DNA from 2 places in the Trinickia sp. NRRL B-1857 genome. Region 2 is predicted to be linked to the other one. Evidence: riboswitches for the same ligand, from Rfam matches in the RefSeq annotation. Region 2 holds a riboswitch; the other holds the start of a gene.

Region 1 (14,942 bases), on a different contig from region 2:
CGACGCGAATCACCAAATCGAGTTCGCCGGCCAGCAGTCGCTGCTGCAATACCGCGCTCGAATCGACGGTCAGGTCGACGTCGAGCTGCGGAAACTTCGCATTCAGGTGCGTGACGTAGTGAGCGAGCCAAGAATGCACGAGCGTTTCGATCACGCCCAGGCGCAACTTACCGCCCACGACGACTTCTTGCCCTGCCGCCTCGCGTAGCGCGCGCGCCGCATCCACCACGTTGCGTGCGAGTCCGAGCAAGCTTTCGCCCGCCGGCGTCAGACGAAATTGAGTGGTCGAGCGATCGACGAGTTCAGCGCGCAACTCGTCTTCGAGCGATTTGATTCGTAACGAAATGGTCGCCGGCGTCGCGTGCAGAACGCGCGCCGTGGCGCGGAAGCTTTCGAGCTCGGCCAGGGTAACGAACGTTTCGACGAATCGCGTGTTCATCGCCTACCGGGTCGTGTCGAATCCTCAGCCACGCGGAACACCTGCATCGCCTCGCCGAGCTGCTGGGCCTGTTCGTTGAGCGACACCGCCGCCGCGGCCGCCTGCTCGACGAGGGCCGCGTTTTGTTGCGTCGCACCGTCCATCTGCGAGATAGCGCGATTGACTTCGTCGATGCCGATGCTTTGCTGATTCGATGCCGTGGAGATCTCGCCGACGATCGTGGTGACGCGCTTGACCGCCGTGACGATGCCTTCCATCGCATCGCCCGCGCTTTCGGCCAATGCCGCCCCGCTTTCGACCTGGGCCAGCGAGGTATCCACGAGCACGCGGATCTCCTTGGCAGCCGCCGCGCTACGTTGGGCCAGGCTGCGCACCTCGCTCGCGACGACGGCGAAACCCCGTCCATGGTCGCCGGCCCGCGCGGCCTCCACGGCCGCGTTCAGCGCAAGGATGTTGGTTTGGAACGCGATGCTATCGATGACGGACGTGATATCGGCCACCTTCTTCGAGCTTTCGGCGATCGCTCTGACTTTGCTGACGACATCGCCGACTACGCCACCGCCGCGCTCCGCCTCCGACGACGCGCTGGCCGCCACCTCGGTCGCCCGCGAAGCGTTTTCGGCGTTTTGTTTGACCGTCGACGTCAACTCGTCCATCGCCGCCGCCGTTTCCTCGAGCGACGCCGCCTGCTGTTCCGTGCGGCTCGACAAATCGCCGTTGCCGGTGGCGATCTCGGCCGCCGCGACGCGAATTGTTTCGGCCGCCGACTTCACGCGCGACACCGTGCCCGCCAGCGTATCGCGGGTGTAAGCGATGGCGGAGACGATGCTGTCGTCGTCGCCTTGCGCCACTTCGATTCGGCCGGTCAGGTCGCCCGATGCGATTTGACGCGCGAGCTCGGCAGCCTTCGCGGGCTCGCCGCCCACGGAGCGCCGCACGCTCTTGACGGCAACCGAGGTCAAAATCGAAATCGCCGCGCCCAAGACGATCAGGACAACGAACGACAGGCCGAGCGTGTGATAGAAGGCCGTTTGAATGTCGTCCTGATAAACGCCGGCGATGAAATCCCAATTCCACGGTTTATAGCGCTGGACGAATCCAAGCTTCGAGCTGGGCTCGGTCTCGCCCGGCTTGGGCCACCAGTATTCGACATACCCCATGCCGCTAGGCGAAGCCCCGGCCGCCGCGATGTCTCTATACAGGAAGTTGCCTTTCGAATCCTTCCATTGCGACATGTCCTTGCCGTTCAGCTTCGGCGCCATCGGATGCATGACCACGACCGAATCCGCGCCGACAACCGTCACATATCCATTGCCGCTATAGCGAAGGTCGGCGATACGGGCCAGCGCTTGCTGCTTCGCCGCATCGGCGCCGATCTTGCCCGCCTGCGCATCGCGATCGAGGCCCGAGGCGATCGAGTACGCCATCTCCGTCACGTCGGCGAGCGCGTGCTTGCGTTCGCCCAACTGCATCTCGCGCATCTGCATGGCGTGCCAGACGGTCAGCGTCAGCAACCCGACCCAAGTCAGGAGCAGCGGAATCCAAAGCTTTTGTCGCAGGGATAAGCGAGACATGATGGTTTCTTTGTTCAGACGAAATGGGCGGGTTAGACCGTGGGCATGCCGCGCCTGATGTCACTCGCTGCCCATCTGCATAACGGCATCCATGCGCGAATGTTAAGTGAATCAAAAACCCACCGCCCCTCGCCTCGAGGCATCGATTCGATCGCTAAGCACGAAATAAGTCAATCCGGTCAGTCGCCAATCCGGCACCGTTCATCGCCGCCAATCGCTTGTCAGTCATGGATCTCCGCGCATCGTTCCGTTCCTCGCGCGCACCTGGGTTGCGGGAAAACCCGCATGAAAGTGTTAAGAGAAACTTGACGGCAGCGCACGGAATAACTTGCTGGCGCGTCATTTCATTCAAACCTAATCTCCTCACCAAGCCACCTTCATCGAGGAATGCCTTCATGCCGCATCGATTCCGCCAACTCGTTCGCCATAAGGACTTCAAAGGTCCGACCGCCGGCCACTGCGGCGAGTACGCCCAAGCCAATCTCGTGATCATTCCGAGCGCCTACGCCGAGGACTTCCTACGCTTTTGCATAAGAAACCCCAAAGCATGCCCCCTGCTCGGCGTCGGCGAGCGCGGGCAATGGAATATACCGGCGCTCGGTCGCGATCTTGATCTGCGCACCGATGTGCCCGGCTACAACGTCTATCGAGACGGCGAACTCGCCGAACAGCCCGACGACATCGTCGCGCTCTGGAACGACGATCTCGTCGCCTTCGCGATCGGCTGCTCGTTTTCCTTCGAGCAAATGCTGGCGAACGAACGGATCCCGCTCCGGCACGTCGAGGAGGGCGTGAACGTGCCCATGTTCCGCACCGATATCGAGAATGCCCCGGCCGGTCCGTTCGGCGGTCGGCTCGTCGTATCGATGCGGCCGATGACGGGCGCGAACGCGATAAGAGCCGTGCAGGTGACGAGCCGCTTCCCTTCGGTGCACGGCGCCCCGGTCCATTTGGGCAGCCCGCGCGCGATCGGCATCGCCGATCTGTCGCGTCCCGATTACGGCGATGCCGTGACGATCCGCGAAGACGAAGTGCCCGTGTTCTGGGCCTGCGGCGTGACACCGCAAAGTGCGCTCCAAGCCGCGCGGCTGCCGTTCGCCATTGCGCATCGACCGGGCCACATGCTCGTGACCGATATCCCCAACGCATCGCTCGCCGTCCTCTGACGCAGCGTTTGCCATGAATACTCGTAGCAACGAGGAGACATCAATGCATACCGAAGCCCATTACCCCGAGGTCGAGCCCGCCGACGATGCCGGCGACGTCGGCGGCCATCGCGGTCATGCCCTGTTCGGCTGGTACGGCCACTTGCGCGCGAACGAACGCCGCGCGTTTTGGAGTTGCAAAGCGGGCTACGCGCTCGATGCAATGGACACGCAATTCCTAAGCTTCGTCATTCCCGCGCTGATCGCAACGTGGGGACTGACTTCCGGCCAAGCGGGGCTCATCGGTACCGTGACGTTGCTGATGTCCGCGCTCGGCGGATGGATCGCCGGCATCTTGTCCGATCGCGTCGGACGCGTACGCACGCTACAGATCACCATCGTCTGGTTCGCGGTCTTCACGCTCGCTTGCGCATTCGCGCAAAACTTCACGCAATTGCTCGTCGCACGCGGCCTGATGGGATTGGGCTTCGGCGGCGAATGGACGGCGGGCGCCGTCTTGATGGGAGAAGTGATCCGCGCCCGCGACCGCGGCAAAGCGGTCGGCATGGTTCAAGCGGGTTGGGCCATCGGTTGGGCCGTCTCCGCCGGACTCTATACGCTCGTGTTTTCCCTCTTGCCGGCAGAGACCGCATGGCGCGTGCTGTTCGCCCTCGGCATCGCGCCCGCGCCGTTCGTCATCTTCATCCGCCGCTTCGTGGAAGAGCCCGAGGTACACCGCCAGGTCAAAGCCCACGAGCGCGAAACGAATACGTCGCACTCGTTCATGGAAATCTTCGGCGCCGATATGTGGTGGACCACGCTGCGCACCGCCCTGCTCGCGACGGGCGCGCAAGGCGGTTATTACGCCATCACGACGTGGCTGCCGACTTACCTCAAGACGGAGCAGCACTTGAGCGTCATCGGCACCGGCGGCTATCTCGCCGTCATCATCGCTGGGTCCTACGCGGGCTATCTGTTCGGCGCATGGTTGTCCGACCGCGCCGGCCGGAAACTGGCCTTCATCGTCTACGCCCTCGCATCGATGATCATCGCGCTCGCCTATACGCACGTGACGCTCGACAACACGCTGTTACTTATTCTCGGATTCCCCCTAGGCTTTTTCGCTTCGGGCATTTTTTCGGGGATGGGCGCCTTCATGTCGGAACTCTTCCCCACCCGCGTGCGTGGATCCGGCCAGGGCTTCTGCTACAACTTCGGCCGTGCCGTAGGCGCAGCCTTCCCGTTCCTCATCGGCTACGTCGCGCAAAAGATGGCGCTTGGCGCCGCCATCGGCACCTTCGCCGCTTGCGCTTACGGCGTCGTCATCCTCGCCGCCCTCACGCTGCCGGAAACGCGCGGTGCTCAGCTCAAGCACTAAGCCTCGATCGCCCCCATTATCCAGACCATGATGTACGAAGACATGAAGCACGACACACAGCAAATTATTTCGGACTCCGAACGATGGCAATTTTGGATCGACCGGGGAGGTACGTTCACGGACATCGTCGCACGACGCCCCGACGGGATGCTCGTCACGCACAAGGTCCTCTCGGAAAACCCCGAACGCTATCGCGACTCGGCCGTGCAAGGCATTCGCGAGTTGCTCGGCGTGCCGCACGGCTCACCCGTGCCGGCGGAGCTGATCGAATGCGTGCGCATGGGGACAACCGTCGCGACGAATGCGCTGCTCGAGCGCAAGGGCGAGCGCACCGTACTCGCGATCACGAAGGGCTTCGCCGATGCGCTGCGCATCGCCTATCAAAATCGGCCTAAGCTGTTCGTCCGCAACATCGAGCTGCCCACGCTGCTCTACGAGCGCGTCGTCGAGATCGACGAGCGCATCGGCGCAAGGGGCGAGCTCGTGCACGAACTCGACGAGGCTAGCGCGCGCACGTCGCTTCGTCAGGCCTATGACGAAGGGATCCGGTCATGCGCCATCGTCTTGCTGCACGCTTATCGTCATCCCGAGCACGAACGCAGGCTCAAAGCGATCGCGCAGGAAATCGGCTTCACGCAAATCTCGGTGAGCCACGAAGTCAGCCCGCTGATGAAGCTCGTCTCGCGCGGCGATACGACCGTCGTCGACGCCTATCTATCGCCCGTATTGCGCCATTACGTGCGTCAAGTGGAAAGCGAACTGGGCCCTGTCCCGCTGCAATTCATGCAGAGCAACGGCGGCTTGACCGATGCGCATCGTTTTCAAGGCAAGGACGCGATCCTATCGGGACCCGCCGGCGGCATCGTCGGTGCCGCGCAAGTGGCCGCGCTCGCGGGCTTCGACCGCATCATCGGCTTCGATATGGGCGGTACCTCGACCGACGTCACCCACTACGCGGGAGAATACGAGCGAGACTTCGTCACGGAAGTCGCGGGCGTGCGCATTCGCGCCCCGATGATGAAAATCCACACCGTCGCGGCCGGCGGCGGCTCGATTTGCAGCTTCGACGGGGCGCGTTTCCGAGTCGGTCCCGAGAGTGCCGGCGCGAACCCGGGGCCTGCGGCCTACCGGCGTGGCGGCCCGCTGACCGTGACCGATTGCAACGTCATGACGGGCAAGCTCGATCCGCAATGGTTTCCGAAAGTGTTCGGCCCGCAAGGCGACGAACCGCTCGACGATGCGATCGTGCGCCAACGCTTTGCCGAGTTGGCCGGTACCGTTTCGGCATCGACGGGGATCGAGCGGACGCCCGAGGAAGTCGCCGAAGGGTTCTTGAAGATCGCGGTCGAGAACATGGCCAACGCGATCAAACAAATTTCGGTGCAGCGCGGCTATGACGTCACGCAATATACGCTGGCCTGCTTCGGCGGCGCGGGCGGCCAACATGCCTGCCTCGTGGCCGACGCGCTCGGCATGACGCGCGTCTTCATTCATCCGCTTGCCGGCGTGCTGTCGGCCTACGGCATGGGCCTGGCCGACGTCCGCGCGCTCAAGCAACGCGCGCTGGAAGTGCCGCTCGACAACCCCGCGCTCGCGGCTTGCCATGCCGCCTTCGGTGAGCTTGCGCAAGCCGCGCGCGGCGAAGTGGCCGCCCAACGGATCGACGATAGCCGGATCAGTCTGCGCCACACGCTGCACGTCAAATACGACGGCACCGATACCGCGCTCGAAGTCGATTTCGACGACGACGCCGCGATCGTCGTCGCGCAGTTCGAAAAGGTCTATCGGACCCGCTACGGCTTTCTCATGCCCAATCGCGCTTTGATCGTCGAAGCCGTGGCCGTCGAAGCCATCGGCTGCACGCGACAAGCCCGCGACGAGCAATGGCCGCTCGCCGAGGACGCTTCGGCTCAACCGGCCCCCGTCGTGTCGACACGCCTCTTCACCGGCGGCCAATGGCGCGAGGCGCCGGTCTACGATCGCGACGCGATGGCGCCGGGCGCACGGATCGACGGTCCCGCGATCGTCAAGGAGCGCACGGGCACGACGATCGTGGAGCCCGGATGGCAGCTGGCGGTAACGGATCACAATCATCTGGTCGTGGAACGCACGGTGCCGCTGGAGGCGCGCCATGCGGCCGGCACCCAGGCCGATCCGGTGCTGCTCGAAGTGTTCAACAACTTGTTTATGTCGATCGCCGAGCAAATGGGCGTGACGCTCGCGAACACGTCATACTCGGTCAACATCAAGGAGCGGCTCGATTTCTCGTGCGCCTTGTTCGATGCGGACGGCAATTTGATCGCCAACGCGCCGCATATGCCCGTTCACCTCGGCTCGATGGGCGAAAGCGTGCGCACGGTGATCGAACGCCGCATGGGAACGATGCGGCCCGGCGACGCGTTTGCGTTGAACGCGCCCTATGCGGGCGGCACGCACTTGCCCGACGTGACGGTCATCATGCCGGTATTCGCATCCGGCTCCGGCGAGCCGATGTTCTACGTGGCGGCACGCGGGCACCACGCCGACATCGGCGGCGTAACGCCGGGATCGATGCCGCCCGATTCGGTCCACGTCGACGAAGAAGGCGTGCTGCTCGATAACGTTCAGCTCGTCGCCGAGGGCCGTTTTCTCGAGGGGCGCCTGCGCGATAAGCTGCTATCGGGTCGCTGGCCCGTGCGCAATGTCGAACAAAATCTGGCCGATCTGCGCGCGCAAGTGGCTGCCTGCACGAAAGGGGCGCAGGAACTCGAGCGCATGTGCGGACAATTCGGCGTCGGTACCGTGCAGGCTTACATGCAGCATGTTCAGGACAACGCCGAGGAAGTCGTGCGACGCACGCTGTCCGTGCTCAAGGACGGACGCTTCGAATATGCGTTCGACGACGGGGCGAAGATCGTCGTCAGCGTCTCGATCGACCATGCCCGGCGCTCCGCCGTCATCGACTTCGCCGGCACGAGCGAGCAGCAACCGAATAACTTCAACGCGCCGTCGGCGATTTGCAAGGCGGCCGTGCTGTACGTGTTCCGCACGCTCGTGGACGAGGATATTCCGCTGAACGCCGGCTGCTTGAAGCCGCTCGACATTCGGATTCCCGAGGGCTCGATGCTCAATCCGCGCTATCCGGCCGCAGTCGTCGCTGGCAACGTGGAAACGTCGCAAGTCGTGACCGATGCGCTCTACGGCGCGCTCGGCGTGCTGGCCGGCGCGCAGGGAACGATGAACAATTTCACGTTCGGCAACGACAGCCTTCAGTATTACGAAACGATATGCGGCGGATCCGGCGCCGGGCCTACGTTCGACGGATGCAGCGCCGTACAGACGCATATGACGAACTCGCGTCTGACCGATCCCGAAGTGCTCGAGTGGCGCTTTCCGGTGCGGCTCGACGCGTTTAGCGTCCGGCTCGGAAGCGGCGGCGACGGACGTCATCGCGGCGGCGACGGGACCGAAAGGCGCGTGCGCTTTCTCGAACCCATGACGGCCGTCATGCTCGCCAACCGCCGTCTCGTGCCGCCGTTCGGGTTGAACGGCGGCGCACCCGGCGCGATCGGGGTCAATTGGATCGAACGCAAGGACGGCTCGCGCGAACACTTCGGCGCACGGCATCGGATGCAGGTCGGGCAGGACGACGTCGTCGTCATCCAGACGCCGGGCGGTGGCGGCTACGGCCCGGCTCGGGATTAGCCTCGGACCGGTCAAGCGACGCTGTGCGTGCCGACCTGGCTCACTCGCAAACGCGACGACGCCAGGTCGCCCGCCACGAGATCGGCGACGCTTTCCGCCGTGGCGGCGGAGAGCGTCCACCCTAAGTGTCCATGCCCCGTGTTGTAGAACACGGTACGCCGCCGCCCTCTTCCGACTCTCGGCAGCATGCTCGGCAACATGGGCCGCAGCCCGGCCCATGGAACGACGCGCGCGGTCGACACCTCGGGAAAATGCTCCCGCACCCACCGAACGAGCGGCGCGATTCGATCCGCTCGAATGTCGCGGTTCTCGCCGTTCAATTCGGCCGTACCCGCCACGCGAAACCTGTCGCTGCCGAGGCGACTCGTCACGATCTTCGCGCGGTCGTCGAGCAAGCTGACCCACGGCGCCGCCTCCCGGCTCGCCGGGTCATCGAGCGACACAGTGATCGAATAACCCTTAACCGGGTAGACGTTCACATGATCGCCCACGTGCGCCGCCAATGCGCGACTGCCTATACCTGCGCAAACGACGACGCGATCGAATCGATCCACCTCGCTACGGCCATCGGATTGCAGTGCGATCGAGACTTGGCCTTCACCCGTCTCGTCGATCGATTGCACGGCCGCATCGTAGCGAAATCGAACGCCCAGCCGCTCGCAAGCACGCGCCAACCCGCGCGTGAATTTGTGAATATCCCCCGTCGAGTCGGATTCGGTAAAAAAGCCGCCGTAAAAATCGCCGCGCAGCGTCGGTTCGATCGTACGAATCTCGTCGGGCGTGACGGCCCGGCGCGCCAAGCCGCCGTCGCGCAAGATCGCATTGACCTTCGAAGCGGACTCGAATTCGCCGCGCGTCGCATAGAAATGCAATATCCCGCGTTGCTCGAGATCGAATTCGATCGCTTCGCGCTTAGCGATCGAGAACAAGTGCTCACGGGCGGCGATCGCCAGGCGCACCGTCTCGATCGTGTTGTCGCGGTAACCCGGAATCTGGCGCAAGAATTCGCCGATCCAACTGTATTTGTGCCACGTGGGGCGCGGATTCATCAGCAGCGGCGCGTCGCGCTTGAACATCCAGCGCAGGCCTTTGAGCACGGTCGCGCGGCTATTCCAAACCTCGGCATTGCTGGCGGAGAGTTGCCCGCCGTTCGCGAACGACGTTTCCATCGCGGCATAGCGATGACGTTCGAGCACGGTGACGTGGCAGCCGCGCCGGGCGAGCGCATAGGCGGTAGTGACGCCGGTAATACCGGCGCCGATGACGGCAATTTTTGACATGACATGGTCCAGCGTTCGTTGAGCATCGCCGGCCGATTGCAACCGGCGCCGATGCCCCATCTGTCCATGTACCTGAGAGTTTCGCCCCAGGCGCGACTGCACGGCGCGCGGGGCTCCCCTTCGGTGGGCGCCGAGATGGCGCCGCTCTCCAGATGTTCCTGCTGCGCGGTCCTTTTGCCTGAGAGTTTCCGGGGCGGTTGCTCCGTCGGCGTCGTTCTAGGCGAACGATCTCTTCCATGCAGCTTGGTGGAACGCGCTAAGACTAGCCGCGCTCAAGAAAGTCGGCAAGCGTTTTTTAATCCTTCGTACGCAATGCCGGCTCCACAACGGTCTGACGTGTCACCGTGATCGTATCGAGCACCGAGAGGACGTCGTCTGCGTCGAAGACCTCGCCCAGGCTCACGACGCCCCCCTTCGCCGAACTCTTTCCGCCTAGCAAACCACAGCTTCAGTGGATCGGAGAGCGGATCGCTCGCCCAGGTTATCGCGGCTGTCCGCAAATCAACATCGCCGCCGAATACGCCGACGACAAACATCCGGCGCGCAAAGTTGCCGTCGCTCACAAACGTGAGATGCGGCGACGGTGCGCACAGCAGTGGGCGGGCGCTACATGCACATGGGCCCGCTCAATTTCTGCACGAATTGGCGCAGATGCTCATTCCGAAGAAGGGCCGCAGGTAGAGCCGGTTTGCGCCGCGTGCGCGCCGAAGCGCTGCACGCGGCGTTCGGCGTACCGCGTTAGCGCATTATTTCGACAATGCAACCGCGTCCGCGCCGGCCGGGATGCGCAGCGGGGACGACGGATCGTTCGCGGCACGCCATACGGCCTCGGCGACGTCGACAGAGTGCGTAATCTCGGTCGATTGCTCCCAACGCTTGAAAATGTTCTGCGCCAACTCGGCGTACGGTTCGGGGAATCCATCGCGCATCCGCGGCTGGCCGTTTTCGGCGAAGCGCGTATCGGGCGCGCGCCCGGGCAACACCAAATTCACGCGCACGTTGAACTGCTCGAGTTCGAGCGCAAGCGATTCCGTGAACGCATTGACGGCCGCCTTGCTCGCGGTATAGACGGAGAGCAACGGCAGCGATCTTAGCGTTACGCTCGACGTGACGTTGACGACCACCCCCGCCTTGCGCTGCCTGAATTGCGGCAAGACGGCTTGGGTTACTGCAATCGTTCCGAGCGTGTTCGTGTCGAACACTTCGCGCGTGATCGCCATGGCGGTGCCCTCCAGCGCATTGAGCACGCCGATTCCCGCATTGTTCACGAGAACATCGATGGGGCCTGCCGCCTCCACCGCAAGGCGGATACTCTCGGCGTTCGTCACATCGAGCGGCAGAATGCGCAAATGCTCCGAAGGTGGCAACACGTCCTCGCGCGGCGTTCGCATCGTGGCGATCACCCTCCAATCGCGTGCGAGAAAGTAGCGAGCGATTTCAAGGCCGAAACCGGACGAGCAGCCGGTGATGAAAATGGTCTTCATGAATGAGCGACTCCTGTCGATCGTTAGCGGTATGCAGACGATAGGCTCAAGCGGCCGGATTCGCTACAATCAAACGTCCAGGTTTTATTCGCGAGAGTCCACTCATGGTCGATCCGCTCTCCGAGATCGTTGCACTGCTCCAACCCAGTGCGTCGGTCTCGAAAGTCGTGAACTGCGCGGGCCGCTGGCGCGTCCGCCGCTACCGCGCGCCGGAGCCGCTCTATTGCGTCATTCTCGAAGGGGCCTGCAAGCTGCGCATCGGCGACCAACCTCCGATTGCGCTACAAACGGATGATTTCGTGCTCATTCCCTCGTCGTCGACGCTTACGATGTCGAGTCTCGAGCCACCGGTGCCGGAGGCGGCCGACAGTCCGCCCACCGTTCTGCCGAACGGCGAATTCAGCCTCGGCCCGCAAGGCGTGAAACCCGATGTTCGGTTGCTGGTGGGCCATTGCATCTTCGGTTCGCCGGACGCTGGGCTGTTGGTGTCGCTGCTTCCCGGGCTCGTTCATACGCGCGGCGACCGTCGTCTCACCACGCTCGTTCAGCTCGTGGTCGACGAATTCCGATCGGCTCGGCCCGCGCGTGACGTCATCTTGACGCGGCTATTGGAAGTGCTGTTCATCGAGGCGTTTCGAACGTCCTCCAGCGGCGCCCTTTCGCCCGGGCTGTTGCGCGGGCTCGGCGACGAACGCCTGGCCGTCGCGATCCGATGCATGCATGATCGTCCCACCCAAGCGTGGACGGTCGCGCAACTGGCGAAGCAAGCGGCGCTCTCGCGCTCGGCGTTTTTCGATCGATTCAGTCGCGCGGTGGGCATGGCGCCGATGGAATATCTTCATGCTTGGCGCATGGCGATGGCTAGGAAGATGCTGATACAGAAGGAAGGAAGCGTCGCACAAGTGGCTCAGCGTGTCGGCTACGGCTCCGCCAGCGCGTTTAGCGTCGCATTTGCACGATATGTCGGCGTGCCGCCTTCGCGGTATGCGCAAGCGCAGATGGAGACGGAGCATTGACGATCGCGCCGAGCGGCGCGATCGAGGCGGCTCGGCGTTAAGTCGGAAAGATCAGCGATCGATGCGCAGCAACACCCGCCATGACACCGGACGCCGAGGCAAACGTGGCGTTCGTCATCGCCGTGGACACATCTCCCGCCGCAAAGACACCGGGCACGCTCGTTTCTTTCCATTCGTCGACACGAATCACTTGCCCGAACGGACCCTCGTCGATTGCACACCCGAGTTGCCCGGCAAGGTCGCTCGCCATCTCCGTCCGCGCACCGACGAAAAGCGCATCGATAGGGACTTCGCGTCCGTCGACGAGGCGCACCGCGTTCATCGCGGGCGCTTCGCCTAGTATCTCCGCCACCGGCGTCGATTCGATCGTTACGCCGCGAGCTTGCAGTAGCGCCGCATCCTGCTCGCTCGGTTCGACGATTCCCTGCGTGAACCAGGTTGTCGGCCCCCAATCCGGGATCAACAGCGCTTGATGAATCGAGTTCGGATGCGTGGCTAGCACGCCGAGCCGACGGTCACCCACTTCGTAGCCGTGACAGTAAGGACAGTGCAATACGCTGATGCCCCATCTCGCCGCTAGCCCCGGCAACGCCTCCGGCAGTTTGTCTTGAATGCCCGTGGCCAGGATCAACCGGCGGGCTTCCTGAGTGGCGCCATCGGCGAGTTCGACGCGAAAGCCTCCCGCCACGCTGTACGCCCGCTTCGCCTCGCCCTTGACTAGCGATACCGTGGGGTATTTCAGCAATTGCCGGGTCGCGCTGGCAACGATCTCCGACGGCGGCACGCCGTCTTGACCGAAGAACCCATGCGCGTGAGACGCGAACCGGTTGCGCGGCTTGCCCGCATCGATCAATTGCACGCGGCGCCGCGCACGCGCGAGTTGCATCGCGGCCGACAGACCCGCGAAACTGCCGCCGACGACGATCACATCGTACTGTTCTTGCATGTCTGCTTTTCCGAATGAAGGGGTGGGCGCGAGGTCTGCGCAATGCGCATCTCACGAAACATGACGAGTTACATGATAAGCCGGATGTTATCATCATGCAACTTGTGATGTTTCGAGAGAGAGCAGCTTAGATGAGAACGGATAGCCGGTTGTCCCGCTTACTGCATGCCCTCTTGCATATGGAGCATGCCGAGCGGCCGTTGACTTCCGAGGCGATGGCCGAGATGCTATGCACCAATCCCGTGGTCGTGCGCAGACTGCTCTCGGGGTTGCGCGAGAGCGGCTACGTCCAGTCGGAAAAGGGACATGGAGGCGGGTGGGTGCTGACGGTGTCGCTCGACGATATTACGTTGCTCGATGTCTATCGCAGCGCGGGCGAGCCCGCGCTGTTTTCGAGCTTAGTGACCGAGGACGATCCGCAGTGCTTGGTCGAACAAGCCGTGAATGCTCATCTCTCGGCAACCGTTGAGGAAGCCGAAAAAGCATTGCTCGCGAAACTCGGCAAGGTGACGCTGGGCGATCTATCGCGAGAGATCAAAAAGAAAGGCAAGCGGATGAATCCGCCACGCGTTTGAAGGGATTTCCCCTCGCCTCAGTCTTGCGCGGGCCGATCCATCGACACGCCCAACTCGGTTGCCATCCGCTCGACCAGCGCCCTGAGCTGGGCCACCTCGGCCGCCAAGCGCTGCTGCTCCGCTCTCAATGCCTCGAGTTCGGCCGGTGCGACCGACTCTTGCGCGGAAGAGCGAGCAAGCGCGAATTCATCGATGCTGACTTCGCCGCACATCAAATGCATCCAGCGATTTTCGCGCTCGCCCGGTGCGCAGGGCAGCTTCACGGCCAGCGGCGGCGTACGCGCGGCAAGCTCGTCGAGAAAGGCTTCGACCGACGAGTTGTCGGCAAACCCGTGCAGACGCGCGGCGTTCAGGCGCAATTCGGCGGCCGTCTGCGGGCCTCGCAACAGCATCACCGTCAACAGCGCGGCAGCCTGGCTCGGAATACCGAGTACGCGGTTCATGTTGTGTTCGTAGCGCGTCACGCGGCTGCTGCTTGCCTCCATCACGAGGCTTAAGCGCTTCAGGCCATCGATCGCATCCTGGACCTCGGGCTCGGTCACGCTCATGACCGGCGAGCGGGCCGTTTTCTGATTGCAACCCGCTGTGAGCGCATTCAGCGACAACGGGTAAGTATCGGGGACCGTATGCTGTTTTTCGACCAGCACGCCAAGAACACGGGCTTCGAGGGGAGTGAGCTCACGCAGAGGTTGAGTCATAAGGCAACGGCCGACGGTGGGGATGGGGGGATATGATATCCCGGCCGAGCAGGACGGCACGTACTTCGCGCACGACGATTCTCTTTCGTTCCCTTAACTCGGCGCGCCCTTCGGCGGCAAGACCATCGCCGCGAGCCCCGTCAGCGCATGTAAGGCGGCAAGCATCAAAAATCCATAAACCCACGCGTTGAGCCCAGCGTTAGCCGTACCTCGTTCGAGCATCGAAGCCAGGAAGATCGCGCACAGCGTAGTCAGCGTCGGCCCGCCCAACCGCTGCGCGATATTCAGCGTGGTGGTAGCCATCGACAAATGACGCCGCTCGATCGACGCATAGGCCACCGACATCGTCGGCAGTCCCACCGCACCCTGCCCCATTCCGCGAACGAATAGCACCGGCAGTAACAGCAGGGTATCGATCCGGCTGCTCGCCAACGCAGCGAGAACCAGCGTCGCACAGACGGCGAGCAATGCCCCCGAACAAGCCACCGCACGCGACCCGAAGCGCTCCGTCAGGAAGCCCAGCGACGGGTACGTGACCATCATGCCGAGCCCAAGCGGCGCAAGCATCCACCCCATCTCGGCGGGCGACCGACCGCACGCCTCGATCAAATAGAGCGGGATCAGCATCTGCCCCGCGAACGACACACCGTTCGAGAGGAATTGCGCCAGCGAAGCAGCGGCGAATACTTTGCTGCGAAACTGACCGAGATCGATCAGGGCCCG
Region 2 (14,942 bases):
ACATGCACGACGACATTCGACGAAGCGATGCGCCCCGCGCCGGCATTGGAGCCGGAGATGCGGGATACGAGGCCGCGCGGGCGCATGCAATGAGTCATCGATGTCGAATCGGTGAAGAGTTGAGCGGCTCGCCGAGAACGGCGGCGGCCGACGATTGTCGATGCCACGTAAGCGGACAGTCGACTGTTCGACAGCCTACCCGCGACGGCGCGATCGCGCAATGGCCAATGGCCACGCGCGAGGCAATCGCTTTGCCGCAACGGATGGGCGGGATTGCCGGGCGCTCGCGGTGCGATACTGACCGGCATCCGTCGCTCCTGCCGATCGTCTCGACCGTCATGACTGTCCTAGCCGACGCCGTCCTCGTGTTGCATGCATGCCTCGCGGCGTTCATCGTCGGGGGATTCGCCGCGATCTGGCTTGGCGCCGCGTGCGGCTGGGCGTGGGTGCGAGAACGGCGCTTTCGGTTCGTCCATCTGGCGGCGATCGGCGTCGTCGCCCTGCTTGCCGCGCTCGACATCCCGTGCCCGTCGACGATGCTCGAAGATTGGCTGCGTACGGGCCACGTGGGCCCGCAAGGCTTTATCCAGTACTGGCTCGGGCGGCTTCTCTACTATGAATTGCCGATGTGGGTGTTTACGGTGGCGTACGTCCTATTCGCCTTTCTCGTATTGTTGACCTGGCGTTACGTACCCCCTAGGGACAAAGCCGAGCGCCGACGCAAAACTTGAGCGCGTCACGACGATTCAGCCGCATCGTGCTGTACCTTGGCCATCGTTTTCAGCACGGCTTGTGCTTCGCGCTTGCGTCCCGTCTCGTCGTACAGCTTCGCGAGATTGCCTAGTACGCGCACATAGTCGCTTCGATAGACGGCCGGCTGCTTTTTCGTGAGCGTGCCGTAGAGCGCAACTGCGCGCCGGTACACCGATTCCGCTTCACGCAAACGGCGCACCTTGCTCAAAAGCACGCCGAGATTGTTCAGCGTGCGGGCACGCTCCGCATCGAAAGTGCCCGGCGCTGCGGTCTCGAACGATGCCAACGTGCGCAGCGCCTCGCGGTACGCCCGCTCGGCCTGCAACGATCTGCCCTGTCGTCGGTACAACACGCCGAGGTTCGTCAGCGTGCGCGCAACTTCGGGCGCACCGTGCGTGGGGCTTTCATGCGCGAGCTTGCGACGAATGGCGAGCGCTTCGCCATAGGCTTGCTCCGCTTGGGCTAACTGGCCTGCGTCGCTGTCTAGGTTGCCTAAATTGTTTAAGGTCCGAGCCAGTGCAGACTCATAGGCCAACGGGTTTTGTCTGACGAGCGAACGTTGCAGGTCGAGCGCTTCCGCGTACGCGTCGCGTGCTTCGTCGGTGCGATGCGCCGTCGCGTACAAGACGCCGAGATCGTTCAGCGTCGTCGCCAAATCCGCCGTGAAGTTTTGGGCGTCATGCCGCACGAGCACACGCTCGAGCTTGAGCGCCTCGCGGTAGGCATCGATGGCATCGCTCGGCTGGTCGGCATCACGATACAGCGCACCCAACTCGCCGAGCAAATCGGCGACAGTCGGCCCAAAGCGACCAGGCTGCTCGCGCGCTAGGCGCCAATAGATCCCGAGCGCGCGCAAGTCGGCCATTTCCGCGTCGGCCGGTAGCGATAGGGCGGCATATAAACGCCCGAGCTTGGCCAGCGCGCCCGCAAAAGCGGGCTGCCAGCGCTCGGGCTTGCCGTGCGCAAGCACCTGGTAGCGCAGCACGAGCGATTCGTAGACCGGCTGTCCTTGCTCGAGTAGATGCGCCTCGAAAAGTAGGTCCCCGTAGAGCTCGGTGACGCCGAGATCGTCGGGCCGCAACACGTGAGCCACGCGAATGAAAGTCAGCGCGCGCATGGGCAAGAACCGCAACCACTCGACGATCCCCGCGGCGAAGCTGCGCGCGGCAATCAGATCGTCCGGCGCCCCGGGCTCGGCGAGCTCGGCGGCGATCAGCTTGGCCGCACCGTCCAAATCCAGCGCGGCGAGCGCGGCATCGACGCGCGGCTCGAGCGGATCGTCGGTCCACATCATGCGCGTTCGCCAACGCAACAACGCGTATCGTGCCGTCCAGGCATGCGCAAGGCCGACGAAATCGACGTCCTCCCCCGCCCTGCTTCGCGTGGCTATGGCCAGCACGATCGGTGCGACGGCGTCGAATCCTTGTTCGGGCATCGCGTCGAATAGCCAATCGGCCGCCTTCGCGAAAGCGACGCGCTGGCTTCCCGGCAGATGCGCACGATACGCCGCGCGCGTGGCATCGGCCGCGAAGCGTTCGAGCCGGTGAGCGTCGATACCGCAATCTCGTTCGAATCGGAACCGGGGTTGGACATCCGTCACCGAAAGCGCCGGCGCGCAAGGCGGCGGTGAGGCTGGAGCCGGCGTCTGGGCCGACGCCGTGAGGACCTGCGCCATCGCCAGGCTCGTCAGCCATCGATGCGCGCACCGGTTGTTCATGCTCGTCTTCTCGTGGCAAGTGGCTGTCGATCACTCACATGAAGAACGGTCGCGACGCGATCGTATGTTGGCCAACGCACGCCGACACACCGCCACCGATTGCCGGCGTGCGCGCAACGCCACATAGTCGCCAGGATAGGCGCGTCGGCGCGATTGCGCAGCGGCCGGCGGGTCGTTTATTCGACATCATGCGTCCCCCACCGATTTCTCGATTTCCCGATCGCGCACGACAGCCCTCGTGCCGCGCGGCCCTGCCGCCTGACGCCTCGGAGAAGGCAAGCTGCGCCGAGCCGACCCGGACGGACGCGCCGCCCATTCGCGACGCCGAGCGCGCACGTCGATCTTCGTTCGGAGAATTTCTGCCGAGGCATTGGACGAGCGCCGATGCAAACGGCGCCCGGCGCTGGGGCTTGAGCTTCGGTACCGGCTTGCTACTGGCCGTGATCGTCGGCGCGTTCGCCGGCTACATGACGGTGACGGAACGGGTTGACTATGAAGCCGGCGATCGAGCGAGCGCGACCGGTCGCCCAAGTCCCATGCTTGATGGAGCGGGGAATGCCGTACCGGCCGATCCGGCGACGACACGTGTGCCGCTATCGTCAGCCTTGATGCCGCTACTGTCCGAGCAGATCGCGAACGCGCATGCGGACGGCGAAGCCGACGCGGCGCGGCTGCGTCGCGAGCATGCTTCGAGAAGACAAACGCGCGTTGGGCATTCGATTGCAAGCCCGCCAAGAGCGAAAGCCGCGCCCGCGGCTAGGCAGCTGCCTAGCCAAAGTCAACCATCACGCGCGCATCCGGCCGAAACGAGACCGGCGAGCGTAGCCGCGCCCGGCGCTGTCACTCCGTTCTCACCCGCCAGCGCGCCCTCCACGCCGGAGCAAGCAGGCAAGAGCGATGCCACGCCCGTCGAATTGGCAACGAGCGATGCGATAAGCGCCGATCGCGATACGACGCGCCAGCCCGAGCCATCGGCCGACAAAAGCTTCAGCGGACAAATCGAGCGCCCGGCGCCGCCGGCTCAAAGCGATCCGCAGCCGCCCGACGCACCGCCGCCGGTTACGCAGCCCGAGATCCTTCGGCCGAACGAGCCGCCGTCCGTCTCTCGGCAAGCACCAAGCGCGGGCGTTCAACATGCGCGCGCTCACACCGTTCGGCGCGGAGCCGCGAATCGGCGGCGGCATCCGCCGCGTGCCGCATCGGTCCACGCACCGGCCATCGTCTTTACGCTGCCGCGCTTGTTGATCGCACCGCTGATGCGGATACCGGTGTTCCCGCATGCGCCCTCGCGTGCGTTCGATCTCTCCGACAATCAGCGCTCGCTTTATCGGGGGCACTGACCGCGTCGTCGAGCCAATCGCGCGATAGCCGAACGCGAGGATGCCCCACGGGCTACTTCACTGTCGCAGCACGTGCGCGCCGGCCTTGCTCGCGAATGTCGTCGAGCGTGGCCGCCGGCGTACTGACTTCCTTGGGCACGCGAATTTCGATCAGCGCCGGCAGACCGCTCGCGACGCATCGCTCGAACGCCGGCAAGAAGTCGGCCGTACGCTCGACCGTTTCGCCGTGCGCCCCGAACGAGCGCGCAAACGCGGCGAAGTCCGGATTCGTGAGCCCCGTGCCGTGCGTGCGCCCCGGATAGTGCCGTTCCTGATGCATGCGGATCGTGCCGAAGTGCGCGTTGTTGACGACGACGAAGACCACGTTCAAGCCGTACTGCATTGCCGTCGCGAGTTCTTGCGACGACATCATGAAGCAACCGTCGCCCGCGAAGGCGACGACGGTCCGCTGCGGGTACATCGCTTTTGCCGCGATGGCCGCCGGCACGCCGTAGCCCATCGCCCCGCTCGTCGGCGCAAGCTGCGTGCGCCACTGCCGATAAGCGAAATGCCGATGCAGCCAGATCGCGTAGTTGCCTGCGCCGTTCGTCACGATGCTATCGGCCGGTAGCCGCTCGCGCAGTTGCGCCATGATTTCGCCGAGCTGTACGTCGCCGAGCATCGGCCGCGGCGCGCGCCATTCGAGGTAGGCGCGATGCGCTTGCTGCGCCGTGCCGGACCAAGCAGGCGCCGTGCGCGGTTCGAGCGCAGCCAACGCGCCGGCCATTTCGGGCATGCCCGAGACGATCGGCAAATCGGCCGCATAAACGCGGCCCAATTCTTCCGCCCCTTGGTGGACGTGCACCAGCGTTTGCCGGGTTTTCGGAATATCGAGCAACGTGTAACCGCCCGTGGTCGCTTCCCCGAGACGCGGACCGATCACGAGCAAGAGATCGGCGTCGCGAATGCGCTGCGCAAGGGCCGGATTGATGCCGAGACCCACGTCGCCGGCATAGTTCGGATGGTCGTTGTCGATCGTATCTTGATAGCGGAACGCGCAGCCGATCGGCAACTGCCAGGTCTCGACGAACCGTCGCAGATCGGCACAGGCTTGTTCGCTCCAACCGCTGCCGCCCGCGATCACCATGGGCCGCTGCGCTTTGTCGAGCAACTGACGAAGGTGCTCGATCTGCGCGGTCGAGGGCGAAGCAGCCACGCGCTGAAAACGCGGCGCGCCGGCTGTGCGAGGCACTACGTCGGTGAGCATGTCTTCGGGCAGCGCCAAGACGACGGGGCCCGGCCGGCCCGAGCAGGCCGTGTGAAACGCGTGACTCAGATATTCGGGGATGCGGCGCGCATCGTCGATTTGGGCGACCCATTTCGCCATCTGGCCGAACATGCGCCGATAGTCGATCTCTTGAAACGCTTCGCGATCGAGGTGATCGCGCGCGCATTGGCCGATGAGCAAGATCATCGGCGTCGAGTCTTGAAATGCGGTGTGGACGCCGATCGATGCATGGGTGGCGCCCGGCCCGCGCGTGACGATGGCCACGCCGGGGCGGCCCGTCAGTTTGCCGGTCGCCTCGGCCATATTGGCCGTGCCCGCCTCATGCCGGCAAACGATCGTACTGATGCGCTGCGTTTCGTCGTGGAGCGTATCGAGCACGGCGAGAAAGCTCTCGCCCGGTACGCTGAAAACGCGGTCGACGCCGTGCGTGATGAGCGCATCGACGAGTAACCGCGCTCCGGTCACGTTGGCGGTATCGGCGACATTCGACATAGTGCGGCAACCTCCTGACTGGCTATAGTTTGTTGTTCGATCGGGAACGACTGACAAGCGAATCGCGAGAGACGGCGCCGACAGCTTACGCCTGACGTGACGGGGCTGTCACTGCGGGAATGCGGAGGCCGAACAGCCAGAAAGGGACGCGGAACGACGATAGGCCGATCGGCCGAAGGCGATTTCCGCCACCAGCCGAGCCGCCGAACTCAGCACTCGACGATATTGACGGCGAGCCCACCGCGCGAGGTCTCTTTGTACTTGGTTTTCATATCGGCGCCCGTCTCGCGCATCGTCTTGATGACCGAATCGAGCGATACGTAGTGGCTGCCGTCGCCGCGCAGCGCCATACGCGCGGCGTTGACGGCCTTGACCGCCGCCATCGCGTTGCGCTCGATGCACGGAATCTGCACCATGCCGCCCACCGGATCGCACGTGAGCCCGAGGTTGTGCTCCATGCCGATCTCGGCCGCGTTCTCGACTTGCTTCGGCGTGCCGCCCATGACCGCGGCCAAAGCGCCGGCCGCCATCGAGCAGGCCACGCCCACCTCGCCCTGACAGCCCACTTCGGCGCCGGAGATCGACGCGTTCAACTTGTAGAGGATGCCGATCGCGGCGGCCGTCATCAAGAAGTCGATGACGCCTTGCTCGTTCGCCCCAGGGACGAAGCGCGTGTAATAGTGCAAAACGGCCGGCACGATACCGGCCGCGCCGTTCGTCGGCGCCGTAACCACACGCCCGCCCGCCGCGTTCTCCTCGTTGACGGCGATCGCGTACAGATTGATCCAATCGACCATCGACAACGGATCGCGCAACGCCTGCTCAGGATTACCCGAGAGCGCGCGATAGAGCTGCGGCGCACGGCGCTTGACTTGGAACGGTCCGGGCAGCGTCTCGTCGGCATCGGCATTGCCGATCCCGCAACCGCGCGCCACGCACGATTGCATCACGTCCCAAATCTTCAGCAAGCCTTCGCGCGTTTGCGCTTCGGTATGCCATACGCGCTCGTTGTCCCACATGAGTTGCGCGATCGACTTGCCTGTCGATGCGCACATGGCGAGCAGTTCGTTGCCGGTGCTGAACGGATGCGCGCGTTGATCGGCCGCTTGCAGCACCTTCGTGTTGGGCGCGCCGGCCGTCACGACGAAACCGCCGCCGACCGACAGATACGTCGCCTCGCGCAGCACCGCGCCGGCCACGTCCGCCGCGCGCAGCTTCATCCCGTTCGGATGCTCGGGCAGCGCCTGCCGATAAAAGGCGATCTGCTCCTTCGGTACGAAGCCGATTTCATGTGTGCCGTGAAGGGCGAGCCGGCGCGACTTCTGAACGGCATCGAGCCGTGCCGCGATCGTCGACGGATCGACCGTATCGGGCGCATCGCCGATCAGACCCAGCATGACGCCGCGATCCGTCCCGTGGCCCTTGCCCGTCGCGCCGAGCGAACCGTACAGCTCCACCTTGACCGAGGCGCACTGGGCAAGCAAGCCGTCGCGTTCGAGCCCCTGCACGAACAGCAGCGCGGCGCGCATCGGCCCGACCGTATGCGAGCTCGAAGGGCCGATGCCGATTTTGAAGAGGTCGAAAACGCTAACAGCCATTGTTGCTCCACACACTAATCGGGGCGATGTACGCGCCCCGGGTTGATAAGTATGCGCGCCCGCCCGAAGCGCCGGTTGCACCGCTCAAGACGCGGCAAGCCCGGCTCCCGGCACGGCGCGCGGATTCGTTATCTCGCCGGCAACGGCAGACAGACCGACAGCCAGGCGGGCGGCATCGGCGCGATGCGCTGCGCGACGCCCGCGTAGCGGCCGGACAGCCGCGCGGCAAGATGAAACAATTGCGCCGAACTCTTCGGGTCCCATTCGCCCGAGTAGCCCGGCAAGCCCGCCTGGCGCCGCTTGGCGTCGAAAGGCACATTCGAATGAACGAATTCCTCGTGCGATTTCTGGCCGAGTGCGTAAGGGACGAGCCAATCGAGCGCTTGCGCAAGCGTCGCGCCGTTCGGCGCGCGCAGCGCGAGCCAATTGCGGTTGTGACGCCGCGCCGATAGTGCCGCCTCCACAAGCGGCTGCAAGTCGTAGGCCACGTAATGCAGCGCATCGCGCTCGGCAAAATCCACCGTCGCGCCGTCGGGCGCAATGTTCGTACCGATCTGCTCGACGAAGAGCCGCTGCGCCGTGTTGATCAGCTTGCGATCGTCGAGCGTGAAAGCCGCCATCGCGATCAGCTTGACGCGATGACTCTGCCAATTGTTGCGATAAGTCCCGCTTAAAGGCCGAGGTTGTGCATCGACTTGCGCGACATACCCATTCGCGAGCTTCGCGATGAACGCGGCCGTCGCGTTGCGCGTTTTCACGGGCAATGCGCTCGCGGTCAAGTCGTAAGCCAGGATCATCGAATCGAAATGCGTTTCGTCGATCGGATTGAAACTCGGCTGATAGGTCGTGGCCCACGCCAGCAAGAAACGATCGACGAGGCGCAGATACCGCTCGTCGCCGCCCGCTCGCCAAACGAGCGCCGCATCGCGCATGAGCTCGAGCTCTTTCTCCGCTTCGACGCTCTGATCGTAAATCCCTTCGTGCGGCAGCGTGCCTTCGGTATGGAGACGGGCAAGCGGCTTCGGCTGATCGTTCAGCCGTGCTGCCACGCTCTTCATCAACGCTTGCACGGCCGGCGCGGCGCTCGTGCGCTCGCTCGTTTGCATGGCCGGCGCCGCGCAAAAGTTCATCGCCGCACGCGCGGCGTGCAGCGGCGCGAGCACGCCCGCGCACGCGATCAGCCAGGCCGCGAACGACGCACCGCCCGGCCGCGGCTTGACGAGCGTCGGGCCATGTTCACCCACCGGCTCCGTCCGTTCGCGGCGACGCACACTCAATGCTGTTCGTTGCACGCTCGGCAGACATGCCATCGCTGTCGGCACCTTTTGCCCCATCGGTCGCTCCTTCGTTGGCTTGGTCGCGGGATGAGATGGTACCGGGATTCGCGACGAACGACGCGCCCAAGCACACGCCGAGGCGCGGCAAGGGCTGCGATCGTTCGTCGTCGCGCCGACGGCTCGCGCCGTGGGGCTCACGGCTGCACCGTTAGGCGTAGTCGGCGACAGGCACGCAGGAGCAGAACAAATTGCGGTCGCCATAGGCGTTGTCCGCGCGGCCGACGGGCGGCCAGTACTTACGCTGGGCGAGCGAGGGCAACGGGTACGCGGCGCTCTCGCGCGAGTACGCATGCGGCCATTCGTTCGCCGTCACGACCGCCGCCGTATGCGGCGCATGCTTGAGCGGATTGTCCTCGCGATCGGCGCGGCCGTCTTCGACGGCGCGGATCTCCTCGCGAATCGCAATCATCGCTTCGATGAAACGATCGAGTTCCTCTTTCGATTCCGATTCGGTCGGCTCGACCATCAGCGTGCCCGGCACCGGGAAGCTCATCGTCGGCGCGTGGAAGCCGTAGTCGGCCAGACGCTTGGCGACGTCGTCCACGGTGATGCCGCTCGCGTCCTTGATCGGACGCAAATCGAGAATGCATTCGTGCGCGACCAACCCGCCGGGGCCCGAGTAGAGCACCGGATAGTGCGGCGCCAAACGCTTGGCCACGTAGTTCGCGTTGAGGATCGCGACCTCCGTGGCCGCCGTCAGATTCTTCGCTCCCATCATGGCGATATACATCCACGAAATCGGCAGAATCGAAGCCGAGCCGTACGGGGCCGCCGAGACGGCGCCGATGCCGCTGTCGGCGCGGCGATAACCCGTGGACGTCTGGTTCGGCAGGAATTGCGCCAAATGGGGGCCGACCGCAACCGGACCTACGCCCGGGCCGCCGCCGCCGTGCGGGATGCAGAACGTCTTGTGCAAATTCAAATGCGACACGTCGCCGCCGAATTGCCCCGGCGCCGTGAGGCCGACCATCGCGTTCATGTTCGCGCCGTCCACGTACACCTGGCCGCCGGCCGCGTGCACGATCTCGCAGATTTCGCGCACGTTGGCTTCGAAGACGCCGTGCGTGGACGGATAGGTGATCATGATCGCGGCCAACTTGGCCGCATGCTCGGCCGCCTTCGCCTTCAAGTCTTCGATGTCGACGTTGCCTTGCTCGTCGCAGCCGACCACGACGACCTTCATACCCGCCATCTGGGCCGACGCCGGGTTCGTGCCGTGCGCCGATGCCGGAATCAGGCAGACGTCGCGGTGGCCTTCGCCGCGCGATGCGTGATAGGCGTGGATGATGAGCAGCCCAGCGTATTCGCCTTGCGAGCCCGCGTTCGGTTGCAGCGAGACCGCCGCGTAGCCTGTCGCCGCCACGAGCATCTGTTCGAGTTGGTCGATCATCTCGCGATAGCCGACCGTCTGCTCTGCCGGGGCGAACGGATGGATCTGCGAAAACTCGGGCCAGGTGACCGGCAGCATTTCCGAGGTCGCGTTCAGTTTCATCGTGCACGAACCGAGCGGGATCATCGAGCGATCGAGCGCGAGGTCCTTATCGGCGAGGCTGCGCAGATAGCGCAGCATTTCCGTCTCCGAATGGTGACGATTGAAAACGTGGTGCGTGAGATAAGCGCTCGTGCGTGCGAGCGACGGCGGCAGCGACGCACCGCTTAGCCCTTGCTCTTCGGCACGCGTAAGCGCCGTGTCGAGTGCATCGACGTGCGGCACGTCGATCGCGCCGGCTGCGTTCGCGAACAAGGCGAGCAGATCGGCGAGGTCGGCGCGCTTCGTCGTTTCATCCACCGAAACGCCGATGCGCGTATCGCTCACGCGGCGCAGATTGATTCGCATCCGCTTCGCGGCGTCATGGACGGCCGCCGTGCGCGCGCCCGTCTCGATCGTCAGCGTATCGAAGAACGTGTCGTTGACGAGCGTGTAACCGAGTTGCTTCACCCCCGCTGCAAGCAGCGCGGCGACGCGATGCACGCGCTGTGCGATCGTCTTCAAGCCTTGCGGGCCATGATAGACGGCATACATGCTCGCCATGATCGCGAGCAGCGCTTGCGCCGTGCAGACATTGGACGTGGCTTTTTCGCGGCGAATGTGCTGCTCGCGCGTTTGCAGCGCGAGGCGCAGCGCGCTCTTGCCTTGGGCGTCGATGGTCACGCCGACGAGGCGCCCCGGCATTTGCCGCTTGAATTCGTCGCGCACGGCCATGTAGGCCGCGTGCGGGCCGCCGAAACCCACCGGCACGCCGAAACGCTGCGACGTGCCCACGGCCACGTCGGCGCCCCATTCGCCCGGCGGCGTGAGCAGCGTGAGCGAGAGCAGATCGGCCGCGACGACGACGTGGCCGCCCGCCGCATGAACGGCTTCGGCCAGCGCGCGATAGTCGCGCACGTCGCCGTTCGCGCCCGGATATTGGAGCAGCACGCCGAACGCCCCAGCGCTCGCCGCGTCATCGGCCGGACCGACGCGCACGTCGATGCCGATCGGCTCGGCGCGCGTGCGCACGACTTCGATCGTTTGCGGCAGCACGTCGTCGGCGACGTAGAACACGGTCGATTTCGACTTGCTCGAGCGTTGCAGCAGCGTCATGGCTTCGGCGGCCGCCGTCGCTTCGTCGAGCAGCGACGCATTCGCGATGCCGAGACCGGTCAGATCGCCGATCATCTGCTGAAAGTTGAGCAGCGCCTCGAGCCGGCCCTGCGAGATTTCCGGCTGATAGGGCGTGTAGGCCGTGTACCAGGCCGGATTCTCGAGCACGTTACGCAGGATCACGGCCGGCGTATGCGTGTTGTAGTAGCCCTGCCCGATATAGGAACGGAACACCTCGTTCTTGTCCGCGAGTTCGCGCAGGCGCGCAAGCGCCTCGGCCTCGCTGCGCGGCTCGGCGAACGGGCCGAGCGGCAGCGGATCGGTGCGACGGATCGCACTCGGGATCACCGCGTCGATCAACGCGGCGCGCGACTCGAAACCGAGCACCTCCAGCATCTTGTGCTGGTCGGCGCCGTCCGGGCCGATGTGCCGCTCGGCGAAGGCGTCGTGCACTTCGAGCGCGGCAAGCGAGAGAGGGGAGCGGTTCATCAGACGATCCGGGTGTTCGAGTTTCATGATAAGGCGGCTTGTGGTGCGCGGCGGTTCGGCGTCAAACGCGCCGAACCGCCGCGCGGCAAAAACGAAGGGGAAGGGTCAGCCGATAAGCTTTTCGTAGGCGGCAGCGTCGAGCAGGCTATCGACCGAGGCCGCGTCCGCGAGCTTCACCTTGAACAGCCAGCTGCCGTAGGCGTCCCCGTTGACTTCCTCGGGCGAGTCGACGATCTCGTCGTTGACGGCAACGATCTCGCCCGTCACGGGGGCGTAGATGTCCGATGCGGCTTTGACCGATTCGACGACGCCGACTGCATCGCCGGCTTTGATTTCCTTGCCGACTTCGGGCAATTCGAGAAAGACGATGTCGCCGAGCGTCGCTTGCGCGTGATCGGTGATCCCCACCGCCACGGTGCCGTCGGCTTCGGCTCTGATCCACTCGTGTTCGTCGGTGTATTTCAGCTCGGCCGGAACGTTGCTCATTTGGGACTCCTAGTGATTGGGTGGATGCGTTGGAATGGGATCGATAAGGTTTTCAGCTTCGCGCGCGGGCCGCCCCTTAGGCGACGAGCACCTTGCCGCCTCGCACGAACGGCAGTTTTACCACGCTTGCGGGCAACGCTTTGTCCCGGATTTGGACTTGCACGACATCGCCCGGACGCACGCCTTTCGGCACGCGCGCAAATGCGATCGATTCTTGCATCGTCGGCGAGAACGTGCCGCTCGTGATTTCGCCGTCGCCGTGCGGCGTCACGACTTTCTGATGCGCGCGCAGCACGCCGCCTGCCTTGCCGTTCTCTTTTTGTAGGATGAGCCCGACGAATTCTTGACGCGCCCCGTCGCGCTCCAGCGCGGCGCGGCCGACGAACGCGCGCGGCGCGCTCAGGTCGACGGTCCAGGCCAGCCCGGCGTCGAGCGGCGAGACCTTTTCGTCCATGTCTTGGCCATACAAATTCATGCCGGCTTCGAGGCGAAGCGTATCGCGCGCGCCGAGCCCGCAGGGCCGCACGCCCGCGCCCGCCAGCGCTTGCCACAGCGCGACGACGTGGGCGGCCGGCACGATGATCTCGAAGCCGTCCTCACCGGTGTAGCCCGTGCGCGCCAGGGTCAGTTCGCCGTAGGGCGCCGCGTCGACGCGCGCGGCGTTGAACGGCTTGAGCGGCTCGGTCGCTTCGCGTACCGACGGCAGCACTTGCCAAACCTTGGCGCGAGCGTTCGGACCCTGAACGGCCACGATCGCCAAATCGCGCCGGGGCGTGATCGACAGGCCGAAGCCGCGCTCGGCGTTCAACGCGTTGAACCAGGCGATATCTTTATCGGCCGTGCCGGCATTGACGACGACGCGGAAAAAATCGTCGGAGAAAAAGTAGACGATCAAATCGTCGATGACGCCGCCGTCTTCGTTGAGCATGCACGAATACAGGGCACGGCCCGGCGTCTGGAGCTTACCGACGTTGTTGGCGATCGCGCATTCGAAGAAGGCACGCGCCTGCGCGCCCGCGACATCGACCGCACACATATGGGACACGTCGAACATGCCCGCGTCGGTACGCACGGCGTGGTGTTCGTCGATCTGCGAGCCGTAATTGACGGGCATGTCCCAGCCGCCGAAATCGACCATGCGCGCATTCAGCGCACGGTGAGCGGCATTCAGGGGAGTCTGTTTCAGTTCGGTCATGGGAGCCTCGGCGCGCATAGGTTTCGCGAAAACAAAAAGGGCCATGCCAGTCGACGCGCGCGGGCTCAAATGCCTGCGACGAATGCGATGCATGCCCCCTCTGTCCTCGGTACCTGAGAGATTGCGCCGGCGGGGACGTATTTCCGTATCCCGCTCGACGCGCGCCCCTTCGGTGGGCGGCTTGCTCAGGCGCGCAAGGGCCGGTCTTTTCCGGTGCGCCGCCACGAACTACCGCCACTCTCCAGAGTGCGAAAACACCTGTGCGAACAGGTCTTTCGACGCGGTCGGTCCTTTTGCCTGAGAGTTTGTGGGTGTGCCCCTTCGGCGGCGTCCCGGCGGGCCTAAAAACCCTACCGCGAGCGCGCTCTCCCGACGCGTGCGCGAAATTTACGCGAGCGTTACAGGGTTGTCAAATGAGGGCCGGTCAACGAAAGCGAGCGATGTGTACGGCAGGCATCGCCAAGACGCGGTAACGTAATGCAACGGAGGAGGAAAAAGCTCATGTCGCCCCTGTCGAACCGCTTCAACCCTATTGACCCGGATATCCGCCTGCTCGCCGCAGGCCGCGTCGTTTTCGCATCGCGCGAGGCGCTCGAGCGCGCGATGCCCTCGTTGATCGAACATGCCCGCACCGTGCCGACCGGAACACTGGCCGATGTCTACCGAGATACGGACGCCAACGCCCTACTTTTCGTCGCCGCTTGGCGCGTCAGTCGCTTCGAGGCGGCCGAGCGCACCGTCGTCGACGCCATTGCCCGCGCCATCGAACCGCTGGCCGCGCAGGCCGTCGCACACTGGGTCGATGTGGCCGTGCCGGCCGGCGGGTGGAGTTCCGGGCGCAGCGGCCCCGGAGAATGCCTCGTCGTGGTGCGGCAATCGCTCGAAAAGCCCAGCGCCATCATCCAAGCGAGTTGGATCGATAGGGTGACGCTCGCCCTGAACGGCGATGCCGAGCCGCCCGACGGTCTCATCTCAGCGAATTTCTTCGCCACGCGCGACGAAGCCCACGTGTTGAACTTCGCCCGTTGGACCGATGCCCAAGCGCACCGCCGCGCCGCCGCGCGCGGTCATCATGGACACGACGGCAATGTCGGCGCCTCGCCGCTTTGGCAGGCCACGCGCGAGCATCCCGGCGTACGCACGGACCATGAAGTCTGCCGGTATGTGTGCGTCTCGTAGCCGCAGTGCCGCCGGGGCATGGCCCGTCAGTCGAGGACGCCGACGCGATACCGCGTCACCTGGCGATACGGTTTTTCGGGTCGCGAGATGACGTCCTCGCGATCGGCCATATTGATTTGGTTCGGAAAACCGCCGGCCTCGAGGCAAAGGCCCGCGTAGCGCGCATAAGTGCGAGCATGACGTCCCGGGACACCCTCGAGGTAATTGCCCGTGTAGAACTGCAAGCCGCGCTGATCGGTCGATACCGTCATTTCGCGCCCGCTTGCGGGATCGTATAGCCGCGCCACCTCGCGCACGGCCCGCTCTCCCAAGCCTTGCGGCTCGCGCAGCACATAGCAATGATCGAAACCGCGCGCGAGCGAAAGCTGCTCATGCGGCCACTCGAGCCGCGCCCCGATCGGCGCCGCCTCGCGAAAGTCGAACGCGTTGCCCGCCACGGCGACTTGCCGGATCGGAATCAACGTGGGGTCGACCTCGAAGAAAGCATCGGCGTCGATCGAGAGCA

Evidence for each region. Region 2 has a riboswitch for glycine ahead of gcvT (glycine cleavage system aminomethyltransferase GcvT). Riboswitches for the same ligand answer to the same signal wherever they lie in the genome.
Region 1: it holds a riboswitch for glycine, as region 2 does, so the genes downstream of both, AB1286_RS23720 (D-amino acid dehydrogenase) here and gcvT (glycine cleavage system aminomethyltransferase GcvT) in region 2, are expected to answer to the same signal.

Annotation. Positions count from the first base shown of each region.
Region 1 is NZ_JBFLUK010000011.1:581,486-596,427, reverse strand. It holds gene AB1286_RS23750 (LysR family transcriptional regulator) at 1-439, opposite strand, end outside; gene AB1286_RS23745 (methyl-accepting chemotaxis protein) at 436-2,013, opposite strand; gene AB1286_RS23740 (hypothetical protein) at 2,168-2,410, opposite strand; gene AB1286_RS23735 (putative hydro-lyase) at 2,409-3,179, shown strand; gene AB1286_RS23730 (MFS transporter) at 3,223-4,536, shown strand; gene AB1286_RS23725 (hydantoinase B/oxoprolinase family protein) at 4,579-8,220, shown strand; gene AB1286_RS23720 (D-amino acid dehydrogenase) at 8,232-9,560, opposite strand; glycine riboswitch at 9,657-9,747, opposite strand; gene AB1286_RS23715 (SDR family oxidoreductase) at 10,247-10,984, opposite strand; gene AB1286_RS23710 (AraC family transcriptional regulator) at 11,089-12,000, shown strand; gene AB1286_RS23705 (NAD(P)/FAD-dependent oxidoreductase) at 12,038-12,946, opposite strand; gene AB1286_RS23700 (RrF2 family transcriptional regulator) at 13,078-13,521, shown strand; gene AB1286_RS23695 (YceH family protein) at 13,539-14,219, opposite strand; gene AB1286_RS23690 (DHA2 family efflux MFS transporter permease subunit) at 14,313-14,942, opposite strand, start outside.
Region 2 is NZ_JBFLUK010000001.1:2,662,136-2,677,077, reverse strand. It holds gene AB1286_RS11920 (DUF2784 domain-containing protein) at 339-731, shown strand; gene AB1286_RS11915 (tetratricopeptide repeat protein) at 737-2,470, opposite strand; gene AB1286_RS11910 (hypothetical protein) at 2,881-3,810, shown strand; gene AB1286_RS11905 (thiamine pyrophosphate-binding protein) at 3,863-5,569, opposite strand; gene AB1286_RS11900 (L-serine ammonia-lyase) at 5,779-7,167, opposite strand; gene AB1286_RS11895 (alginate lyase family protein) at 7,296-8,297, opposite strand; gene gcvP (aminomethyl-transferring glycine dehydrogenase) at 8,653-11,604, opposite strand; gene gcvH (glycine cleavage system protein GcvH) at 11,683-12,063, opposite strand; gene gcvT (glycine cleavage system aminomethyltransferase GcvT) at 12,140-13,258, opposite strand; glycine riboswitch at 13,349-13,513, opposite strand; glycine riboswitch at 13,534-13,640, opposite strand; gene AB1286_RS11875 (hypothetical protein) at 13,760-14,437, shown strand; gene AB1286_RS11870 (aldose epimerase family protein) at 14,464-14,942, opposite strand, start outside.